One region of the Sphingomonas sp. P3_C5 genome, then DNA from elsewhere that is predicted to be linked to it. Evidence: predicted binding sites of a transcription regulator. Region 1 holds the regulator's gene; the other holds the start of a gene.
What was found. The regulator LexA, encoded in region 1, represses DNA repair genes until DNA is damaged. The targets are predictions, from matches to a motif close to GTTCCNCNCTTGTTCT.
Positions count from the first base shown of each region.

Region 2: a site for LexA is predicted at 3,896-3,911, ahead of AC1DVS_RS13435 (ImuA family protein). Genes of this name have one in related genera too.

Region 1 covers NZ_JBFUHA010000002.1:15,202-20,891, forward strand. Annotated here, with positions in the region: gene gltX (glutamate--tRNA ligase) at 1-512, opposite strand, end outside; gene AC1DVS_RS06195 (ComEC/Rec2 family competence protein) at 592-2,808, shown strand; gene AC1DVS_RS06200 (2OG-Fe(II) oxygenase) at 2,805-3,437, shown strand; gene lexA (transcriptional repressor LexA) at 3,431-4,111, opposite strand; gene AC1DVS_RS06210 (molybdopterin molybdotransferase MoeA) at 4,181-5,380, opposite strand; gene AC1DVS_RS06215 (2OG-Fe(II) oxygenase) at 5,433-5,690, opposite strand, start outside.
Region 2 covers NZ_JBFUHA010000005.1:7,411-13,100, reverse strand. Annotated here, with positions in the region: gene AC1DVS_RS13450 (dihydrolipoamide acetyltransferase family protein) at 1-1,368, opposite strand; gene AC1DVS_RS13445 (alpha-ketoacid dehydrogenase subunit beta) at 1,370-2,374, opposite strand; gene AC1DVS_RS13440 (thiamine pyrophosphate-dependent enzyme) at 2,437-3,726, opposite strand; gene AC1DVS_RS13435 (ImuA family protein) at 3,954-4,682, shown strand; gene AC1DVS_RS13430 (DUF6504 family protein) at 4,972-5,690, shown strand, end outside.

The sequences.
Region 1 (5,690 bases):
TCGATCGTGGTGGCGCCTTCTTTCGGCGCCTTGAGACGCACGACGAAGGGCGCGCCTTCGGGCGCATCGGCGGGGTCGCGATCGCGCCAGCGGCCATCATAGCGCATCGGCTTGCCGGCAGCCTTCTGGCTTTCGCGCAAAGCGGTGAGCTCATCGGGGGTGGCGTAGCATTTATACGCGTTCCCCTGTTCAACCATCTGATACGCGATATCCGCATGACGCCTGGCGCGCACGAACTGGAAGACGGCATCGCCGTCCCAATCCAGGCCCAGCCATTGCATCGAACTCAGGATCGCGTCGATCGCCGGCTGGGTCGAGCGGGCGCGATCGGTATCCTCGATGCGCAGCAGGAACTTGCCGCCGTGATGGCGCGCGAACAGCCAGTTGAACAGCGCCGTGCGCGCGCCGCCGATGTGCAGATAGCCCGTGGGCGACGGCGCGAAACGCGTCACCACCGCCGGGTTGGCGGGCGTGCCGGTATCGGCCGCCGCAGTATCAGACCTTGCGCCCAAACGCGCTTGCTCCCAGACTTGAAAATCAATGGCCAGTATAGCCGCCGAGGCCCCTAGCACGCGACCTACGCTGCTCCAAATGGCGGCTGGCGGGTGGATTCACAATGGCAAGACGGCTCTCGAGCGGTGGCTCGAGGCCGAGCGCGACCAGCTTCCCCTGTGGATACCGGTGATGTTGGGCGCCGGCATCATCGCCTGGTTCCTGACGCCCGATCCGACCTGGTGGAAAGCGACGTTGCTGGTGCTTGCCGGTGTTGCGCTGCTCGCATTCGCGATCGGCCGGGGTGGCCGGGCCGGGCGTGTCGTCGCGGTGGCGGCGTTGCTGGCGGCGGCGGGGCTGGCGCTGATCTGGTGGCGGGCGGAGAATGCCAGCGCGGCGATCCTGAAGCGGCCTGCGATCGTGACATTCGAGGCGCGGGTCGAGCGAATCGACCCGTTGCCGGCGCGTGATCTCGTGCGGTTGAGGCTGACGCCAGTGCGGGTGATCGCGACGCCGGACCCGCCGAGCCAGGCGCGGCGTGGCGGTGGGCGCCGTGATAATCGCGGATTCGCGCGGAAGCCGCAGGAGACCGTCACGCTGCCGCCGCATATCCGCGTGAACCTCGCCGTGGGGGACGTGCCCAAGGGCCTGTCGCGGGGTGCAACGATCCAGCTCGGCGCGCGCCTGATGCCGCCACCCGAGCCGGCGGTGCCGGGCGCTTATGATTATGGCCGGGTGGCGTGGTTCGACGGGATTGGCGCGACCGGACGTGGTTTCGGCCCGGTAACGATCACAGCACCCGGCATATCGAGCGGGAGCGGGCTGCGAGAAAGGCTGTCGCAGCATATCCAGGCAAGTGCGCCCGGCGGCGCGGGCGCGATTGCCGCCGCGCTGGCGACCGGCGATCAGGGCGCGATCCCGCAGGCCGACAATGATGCGATGCGGCGCTCGGGCCTGGCGCATCTGCTGTCGGTGAGTGGGCTGCATATCACCGCCGTGGTCGGTGCGGTGATGTTCCTGGTGTTGCGCCTGCTTGCGCTCAGCCCCTGGCTGGCGCTGCGGTTCAGGCTGCCGTTGATCGCGGCGGGCGCGGGGGCGCTGGCGGCGATCGGCTATACGCTGCTGACCGGCGCCGAGGTGCCGACCATCCGGTCTTGCGTGGCGGCGCTGCTGGTGCTGGTGGCGCTGGCAATGGGGCGCGAAGCCCTGACGCTGCGGTTGGTCGCGACCGGGGCGTTTATCGTCCTGCTGCTCTATCCAGAGTCCCTGGCGGGGCCGAGCTTCCAGCTGTCTTTCGCTGCGGTGGCTGCGATCATAGCTCTGCACGAGCATCCGCGGATCAAAGCGTGGTTTGCGCCGCGCGAGGAACGGCGGCTGCGCAAGATCGGGCGCGATCTGACCTCGCTGCTGCTGACCGGCATCGTCGTCGAACTGGCGCTGATCCCAATCTCCCTGTTCCATTTCCACAAGGCGGGCGTTTATGGGTCGGTCGCCAATATCATAGCGATCCCGCTGACGACCTTCGTGACGATGCCGCTCGAGGCGCTTGCCTTGCTGTTCGACCTGATAGGCCTGGGCGCGCCCTTCTGGTGGCTGACCGCGCGGTCGCTCGATCTGTTGCTGTGGATCGCACACACCACCGCCAGCATACCCGGCTCGGTTGCAGCGCTGCCGGCGATGCCTGGGGCAGCCTACGGCCTGATGGTGATCGGCGGCCTGTGGATCGCCTTATGGCGTACGAAGTGGCGCCGGCTGGGCGCAGTGCCGCTTGCGATGGGCGCGATATGGGCGCTGCTTACGCCCGCACCCGATCTGCTGGTGACCGGCGATGGCAGGCATCTCGCGATCCGGACGCCGAGCGGCGGGCTGGCGCTGCTCCGCGACCGGATCGGTGACTATACGGCTGACATGCTGGCGGAGAATAGCGGTGTCGATGACGACCCCTTGCTGCTTTCCGATCAGCCCTATGCGCGGTGCAGCCGGGATCTGTGCCTCATACAACGGCAGGCGGGCGGGCGAGACTGGCGCATCCTTGCGACGCGCAGCGCCTATCTGGTGCCGGTGGCCGAACTGATCGCTGCATGCGGCACGGCTGATATCGTTGTCAGCGAACGCCGCTTGCCTATGACCTGCCGCCCGCGCTGGCTGAAGCTCGACCGCCCGACCCTGGCGCAGACGGGTGGCGTTGCCGTGTCCCTGTCGAACGGGCGCGTGGTGACGGTCAGGCAGGCGGGCGATGCGCACCCCTGGCTGATGCCTACTCCGCCGATAGCCCCGTTGCGCACGTATCGCCGACACGCGATAAACGGGCCGTGAACGCCCTTTCGAGCCTCGACCAGCCTTCTCCACACATGCAATGGCGGGACTTCCTGCCAGTCGAGGAGCATCAGGCGATCCTGGACTGGGCGCTGGCCAATCAGGCCAGCTTCGCGCCATCACGTGTCGGGCGCGGCGAGCTCAGGGCGGACTTCCGGAGCTCGGCCACGGCAATGGCGCCCCATTATCCCTGGAAGGATAGGTTCCGGCACCGAGTGCGCGACGCGGTGCCCGAACTGGCGCGGGGGCTTGGTTTAGCGGCGTTCGAGGTGGCGCACATCCAGCTTTCGCTGATCGCCTATAATGATGGCGACTTCTACCGCGAGCATACCGACACTGAATCCCGTCGCAATCGCGCGGATATCGAGCCTGCCGGTGACCGTGTGCTGAGTGCGGTCTATTATTTCCACCGCGAGCCCAAAGCCTATTCGGGTGGCGCACTGCGGCTCCACCCGTTCAATCCCGCGAGCGACCGCTTCGAGGATGTTCAGCCCGAGCAGAACAGCCTGACCGCATTCGCGTCCTTCGCGCGCCACGAAGTACGTCCGGTCATCTGCCCGTCACGCAACTTCGAGGATTCGCGCTTCGCGATCAATTGCTGGGTGCGGCGGGCGCGGGCGGCTCAATAGCGCCGAAGCAACCCCGCCAGCTTGCCCTGCACGCGCACCTGATCCGGCGCATAACGCTGCGGATCATAAGCGCGGTTGGCGGGATCGAGCCGGATCATCGCACCTTCGCGGCGGAAATATTTGAGCGTCGCCTCACTGTCCTCGATCAGCGCCACGACGATCTCGCCGTCGCGGGCGACATCGGTGCGGCGGATCAGCGCATAATCGCCATCGAGGATGCCGGCTTCGACCATCGAATCCCCGGATACTTCGAGCGCATAATGTTCGCCGCCGCCGAGCAGCGCCGCAGGTACCGCGAGCATCGAGTGGCCTTCGAACGCCTCGATCGGCACACCGGCCGCGATCCGGCCGTGCAGCGGGATTTCGATCACGTCATTGGCGGGCTCCGGAAGCTTGCGGACATTGCCGGGAGTGGGGCTGGCCGGCGTCGCGGCAGCCGCCTTGCGCGCGGTCTCCGGCCGTTCCGGCATGCGCAGCACTTCAAGCGCGCGGGCGCGGTTCGGCAGGCGGCGGATAAACTTGCGCTCCTCGAGCGCGCTGATCAGGCGGTGGACGCCCGACTTCGATTTGAGATCGAGGGCTTCCTTCATCTCCTCGAACGAGGGCGACACGCCGGTTTCGGCGAGGCGATCATTGATGAAGCAGATCAGCTCGTGCTGCTTGCGCGTTAGCATCCCATTTCTCCGTCGGAACAGACTGGGAACGTTTACGCAATGTTCCAACCGCCTGTCAAGCGCCCCCTGTCAGACGATGCTGAGGATTTCCACCGAGTCGCCCGGTACGGCCGCTGGCGCATGGGGTCTGCGCACGATCAGGCTGTCGGCGCGGGCCAGGGTGCGGAGCATCGAACTGTCTTGCAACCCCAGGGAAAAGACGCGGCCGTCCCGCGTTTCGGCGCGAAGATAGTCTTCGCGGTGGTCGTTCGCCGGCAGGTCTTCGCCGAGGATCGCGGCAATGGTGCGAGGCAGCGGATCGGCTGCGCCGGACATCGCCGCGATCAGCGGGCGGACGAACAGGAATGCGGTGACGAAGGCAGAGACCGGATTGCCGGGCAGGCCGAGCACGACCGCCTTGCCGAGCCGGCCGGCCATCATCGGCTTGCCGGGGCGGAGTGCAATCCGCCAGAAATCGAGGCTGCCGCCTGCTGCCTCGAGCCCGGGACGGACAAGATCGTGATCGCCGACCGATGCGCCGCCGGTGGTGACGAGGATATCCGCATCGACCCGGGCAAAGGCGTCCGCGATGACGTCCAGCTGGTCGGGCAGGATGCCGAGATTGAGGATGTCGACGGGCAGATCGGTCAGCATCGCGGCGAGCATGGCGCCGTTGGATTCCGGGAGTACGGAGTCGCTGAGTGCGGTGCCGGGGGCGACGAGCTCGTCGCCAGTCGCGACGATGGCGACGCGCAGGCGGCGATGAACCGGGAGTGCGCCGTGTCCGCCGGTTGCCGCCACGGCGATCCGCGCGGGCGTGAGCCGATCGCCCTTTGCGATGAGCAGGTCGCCAGTCGAGAAGTCGAGGCCCTTGCGGCGGATGTTCCGGCCGAGGTTCTTCGGCCCTTCGCCGGCGAGCGTTATCTGGTCGCCGTCGCGCGCTGCCTCTTCCTGGACGAGCACGGTATCGGCGCCGGCGGGCATCGCCGCACCGGTGAAGATGCGCACGGTTTCGCCGGTGCCGACGGTGCCAGGGAACGCGCGCCCGGCGGCGCTCTCACCGATCAGGGTGAGCGGGCCGGGCAGATCAGCGAAGCGGATGGCATATCCATCCATCGCCGAGAGATCGGCGGCGGGCTGGGTGCGGAGCGCGCGGATGTCGTCGGCCGCCCAGCGGCCGGCGGCGTCGCGAATGGGGATCGTCTCGGTGTCGATCGGCGGTGCGAGCGCGAACAGGCGTGTCCGGGCTTCGGTGACGGCGAGGAGAGGCGAGGAGGTTTTCGGAGGCATTGCGACGCCCTAGCGCCTCGGATTGCGGGAGACCATCGCGGCGAGATGCACGTCAGGGCCGCCCGGTGCCGTCCAGGAACCAGCCGGTATAGGTCCTCCTGGGACCGCCGGCGGTGACCGGCCATACGCGGTGTTCGAGCTGATCGGAGACTTCGAAGATCAGCGCCGAACCAAGCTCGGTGTGCCGATGCCGGGCCAGCAACTCTCCGCTTTGCTTGGCGCGCAGTTCGAACAGGCCGCCGTCATAGGAATGCTCGCTGAGGTTGATCGTGATCGCCAGACGCCGCGACGGGTCCTCAGGCAGATCGTC
Region 2 (5,690 bases), on a different contig from region 1:
TCAGTCAGCGAACAACAGGACTGGCGTCTCGAGATATTTCTTGAGCGCCTGGACGAAACTCGCCGCATCCCAGCCATCGACGACGCGGTGATCGCAGCTGATCGAGAGGTTCATCAACTTGGCGCGCCGGATCTCGTCGCCGTCAAAGACGGGGCGTTCGACGATCTTGTTCGGGCCGATGATCGCGACTTCGGGGCGGTTGATCACCGGTGTCGTCGCGATGCCGCCGAGCGGGCCGAGCGAGGTGATGGTGAGGGTCGAGCCGGACAGCTCCTCCGACTTCGCCTTGCCGGTGCGCGCTGCCTCGGCGAGGCGGCCGATCTCGGTTGCGAGCTGCCAGACATTGCGGTCCTGCGCGTCCCGGATGACGGGGACCATCAGCCCGGCGTCGGTCTGAGTCGCCATGCCGAGATGGACCGAACCGTGGCGGGTCACCACGCCGGCTTCGTCGTCATAGCGGGCGTTGATCATAGGGAAGGCGGGGATGGTCTTGCAGATCGCGACGATCATCAGTGGCAGCATGGTGAGCTTGGGCCGGTCGCCGCGATTGGCGTTGAGATCAGCGCGCATGTCCTCGAGCGCGGTTACGTCGATCTCATCGACATAAGTGAAGTGGGGAATGGCGCGTTTCGACGCGGCCATGTTCTCGGCGATGCGGCGGCGCATGCCGATGACCTTTACCGCCTCGTCCGGGCGGGCATGGCTTGCGTGGGGGGCGTGATAGCCCTGGTTTGCGCCGTAGCGGAGATAGGCGTCGAGATCGGCGTGGCGGATTCGGTCGCTATCGGATTTGACGCTGGCGAGGTCAATGCCGAGGTCGGCTGCGCGGGCGCGGACTGCTGGGGAGGCCAGGACGTGTTCTGGCTTACCCCTTCCCTCATCTGCGGGGGGAGAGGCAGTCGGAGGCGATACCGCCTGTGGCTCCACGCTCGCTTCGCTTTGCTCTGGGCCCCTCACCCTCCCAAGCTGCGCTTGGGCCCCTCCCTCTCCCACAAGGGGAGAGGGGTCTGAGATCGTCTCGACTCCGGGATTCTCTGCCTCGAATTGCTCTTCGACCGGCAGATCGCCTGGCGCGATATCGTTGATCGTCTCCGCCGATGGTTCGATCGCGTCTTCGCCATCGACCGCGTCGGTCTCGATCACCACCAGCGCTGCGCCGATCGATACCTGATCGCCGACATCGCCGGCCAGTTCGATGACCGTACCCGTAACGGGAGACTCCATCTCGACCGTTGCCTTGTCGGTCATCATGTCGGCGAGTTGCTGGTCTTCCTCGACGCGGTCGCCGACCGCCACGTGCCAGGCGACGATCTCCGCTTCGGAAATGCCTTCGCCGATATCCGGCAGTTTGAAAACAAAGCGCGCCATGTCAGTCCTTCATCACTTTTTTCAGCGCTTCGCCGATCCGAACCGGGCCGGGGAAATAGGCCCATTCAAGGCTATGCGGATAGGGCGTGTCGAAGCCGGTCACGCGCTCGATCGGCGCCTCGAGATGGTAGAAGCAGCGTTCCTGGACGATCGCGGAGAGCTCGGCGCCGAAGCCGCTGGTGCGGGTCGCTTCATGGACGATCATGCAGCGGCCGGTCTTCTTCACCGAGGCCTCGATCGTTTCGATATCGAGCGGCACCAGGGTGCGCAGATCGATGATTTCCGCGTCCACCCCGGCCTCGGCGATGACCGCCTGGCAGACATGGACCATGGTGCCATAAGCCAGGATGGTGAGCGCCTCGCCGGGGCGGACGATCTTCGCCTTGCCGAGCTCGATCTTGTAATAGCCGGTCGGCACTTCGCCCGCGGGATGCTGCGACCAGTTCTGGGTCGGCTTGTCCCAATGGCCGTCGAATGGGCCGTTATAGATTCGCTTGGGTTCGAAGAAGATCGTCGGATCATTGTCCTCGATCGCGGCGATCAGCAGGCCCTTGGCATCATAGGGCGTTGAGGGGATCACCGTCTTCACGCCCGAGACATGGGTGAAGATGCCCTCGGGGCTCTGGCTGTGGGTCTGTCCGCCGAAGATGCCGCCGCCAAAGGGCGAGCGCACCGTGATCGGCGAGGTGAATTCGCCGGCCGAGCGGTAGCGCAGCCGCGCCGCCTCGCTGACCAGCTGATCGAGCGCTGGATAGATATAATCGGCGAACTGGATCTCGGGCACCGGGCGCAGACCATAGGCGCCCATGCCGACCGCGACGCCGATGATGCCGCACTCGGTGATCGGCGTGTCGAACACCCGCGTCTTGCCGTATTTGGCCTGGAGCCCGGCGGTCGCGCGGAAGACGCCGCCGAAATAGCCGACATCCTCGCCCATCACGATCACGTCCGGATCGCGGGCCATCATCACGTCCATGGCGCTATTGATCGCCTGGATCATGTTCATCCGCGCGGTGCCGTCTTCGCCGCCTTCAGGGGCGATGATGTCGGCGGGATCGGTGATGGCGCTCATGACTTACGTGCCCATGGCCGGCCCGAGGCGGCTTCCTCAGCGAGCATCTGCGCCCGTTGCTCCCTGAGATGCCAGGGCAGTTCTTCGAACACCCCGTCGAACAGCGTATCGAGCGGCTGGTGCAGGCCGTGGCCGAGGATGCCGTTCTGTTCGGCTTCCTTCTGCGCCTTCTTCACCTGCTCGGCGAGCTCGACATCCTGGGCGGCATGGCGCGCCTCGTCCCATTCGCCCAGCGCGATGAGGTGATCCTTCAGCCGGGTGATCGGATCGCCGAGCGGCCAGGCGGTCGCCTCGCCGGCAGAGCGATACTGGCCGGGATCGTCCGAGGTCGAATGGCCTTCGACGCGGTAGGTGAAATGCTCGATCAGGGTGGGACCCTTGTTGGTGCGGGCGCGCTCGGCGGCCCAGGCGGTTGCAGCATAGACAGCGAGTGCGTCATTGCCGTCGACGCGCAGGCCGGCGATGCCATAGCCGATCGCGCGCGCCGCGAAGGTGGTCGATTCAGCGCCCGCGAAACCGGAGAAGCTCGAGATCGCCCATTGATTGTTGACGACGTTGAAGATCACCGGTGCGCGGTAGACGCTGGCGAAAGTGCAGGCGGAGTGGAAATCGCCCTCCGCAGTCGAGCCTTCGCCGCACCAGGTCGCCGCGATGCGGGTGTCGCCCTTGGCGGCCGAGGCCATCGCCCAGCCCACGGCTTGCGGATATTGAGTCGCGAGGTTGCCGGAGATCGAGAAGAAGCCGGCTTCCTTGACGGAATACATGATCGGCAATTGCTTGCCCTGAAGCCGATCGCCCTTGTTCGAATAGATCTGGTTCATCATGTCGACCATCGACCAGCCGCGCGCGATGAGCAGGCCCTGCTGGCGATAGGAGGGGAAGCACATATCCTCATAATCGAGCGCGAAGGCGGCGGCGACCGCGACCGCCTCCTCGCCGGTGCACTTCATGTAGAAGCTGGTCTTGCCCTGGCGCTGGGCACGGAACATGCGCTCGTCGAACGCGCGGGCCAAAGCCATGCTGCGCAGCATGGCGCGCAGCGTCTCGGGCGACAGGCGCGGATTCCAGGGGCCGACCGCCTTGCCCTCATCGTCGAGCACGCGGACCAGCTCATAAGCGAGATCGATGAAGCTCTCAGCCCGGTCGGCTGTGTCGGGCCGGCGCACCTCGCCCGCTGCCGGGATTGTGACCTGAGTGAAATCGACTGTGTCGCCCGGCCGGAATTTGGGCTCGGGCACATAGAGCGACAGCGGTTGCAGATTGGCGCGCGGAAGGTCGCTTGCCATGGGTTCTCCAAATCAAATCGCGGGTGCACATGCGCTCGCATCAAGGGCTAACGCATGGACTCGCTGTTTCGCGCCCTTGTTATAAAATTTCAAAGCGCTTGGCGAGGGGCCTGTCGGAGCGGGCTGTTGCCCTGTGGATCACACGCGACTTGACTCAGTTCCCATAGTAGGAACAAAATGGGAACATCATCATTGAGCGAGTCGTGTTTTTGCCGTCTGCCACCGCCTTGTCCACGTTACGCGAAACCTTGCGCGCGATCGAGGGCGATGGCCTGCGCCGTCGCCCGATATTGCCGTTCGGCGTGGGCGCGATCGATTCGCGGCTGGCGAGCACTGGGTTGAGGCTCGATTCGCTCCACGAGGTCGCCGCCGCCGGCCCCGGCCTTGGCGACGATGCCGCCGCGACTTTGTTCATGGCGGGGATAGCCGCGCGCGCCTGGGGGCCAGTGCTGTGGGTGGTCAGGCGCCGCGACCTGTTCGCGCCCGGCCTGTACCAGTCGGGGCTCGCGCCCGAGCGCGTCGTTTATGCCGAGGCGAATGACGATGCCGAACTGCTCGCGCTGATGGAGGAGGGGATACGGCACCGCGGGCTTGGCGCGGTGATCGGCGAGGTGAAGCGCGCCTCGATGCCCAATACACGCCGGCTGCAGCTGGCGGCTGAGGGCGGCAAGACGATTGCCTTGCTGCTTAAGCGCCATGCCCGCGAGGGCGGCAATCCGCTTGCCGTGCCGTCCGCCGCCGTCACCCGCTGGAGAATCGCCGCCGCGCCCTCGACTCCCCTCCCGGTCGAAGGCGTTGGTTGCCCGCGCTGGCGGATCGATCTGGTCCGCCAGCGCGGCGGCGAACCGCATTCATGGATCATGGAGGCATGCGATGAAACGGGTCGCCTCGCTCTACCTGCCCGACTGGCCGATCGATCGGCTGCGGCGGGCAGCGCGCACCGCCGCGCCGCCTGAGGCGGGGGCGCCATCGCGGGTGGTCGGTATGGAGACGGCGCCGCGCGGCGGCGGCTGGCGTCCTGGCGCGCGCTGGGCGCGGGGGGAGGATTCGGGGCCGGCGTTGCGGCGACTGCGGGGTGACGATGGCGCCCCTCGTTCCTCCCCGGAACGGGGAGGGGGACCGCGCTCTTGCGCGGTGGAGGGGTTTGGAGCGCGGGGCAGCGGTTCCGCGCTCCAAGCCCCTCCACCATCCGCTGAAGAAGCGGATGGTCCCCCTCCCCGTTCCGGGGAGGATTTAGGGAAACTTTTGGTCACCTCCCTCCGCGAGGGCAGCAAGATCCTCATCGCAGCGGCCAGCCCGGCCGCTCGGGCGCTTGATATCAAGCCCGGCATGGCCGTCACCCAGGCGCGCGCTCTGGTGCCCGGGCTCGATATCCGGCCTGCCGATCCCGAGGGCGACCGTGCCGAGCTGACTCGCCTCGCCATCGCGGCGGCGCGCCACTGGTCGCCTGTTGTCGCGCTTTCGGGGGAGGATGGGCTGTTCATCGATATCACCGGCACCGCGCATCTGTTCGGCGGCGAGGAGGCGATGGCGCGGCGAATCGTGCGGCTGCTGGCCCGGCTCGGCTTCACCGCGCGGATCGCGGTGGCGGACAGCGCCGGTGCGGCATGGGCGCTCGCGAGATACGGCCCTTATGCCCGCCGCGGCATTTGCCGGGACGATGGCCGGATCTTGCTGTGCCCGCCTGGCGCACAGGGCGATGCCATCGCCACACTGCCCACGACTGCGCTGCGGCTCGAGCCCGCCGCCGTCGAATTGCTCAGGCGCCTGGGCGTCGACTCGATCGGCCAGCTCGCCGCCATGCCGCGCGCGCCACTCATGCGCCGCTTCGGCGCCGCCATGGTTGCGCGCATCGACCAGGCGCTGGGCCGCATCAGCGAGCCGCTCGACCCTGTCGTTCCGCTCGAGCACATCATGGTCTGCCAGCGTTTTGCCGAGCCGATCCTGACCGGCGAGGTGATCGC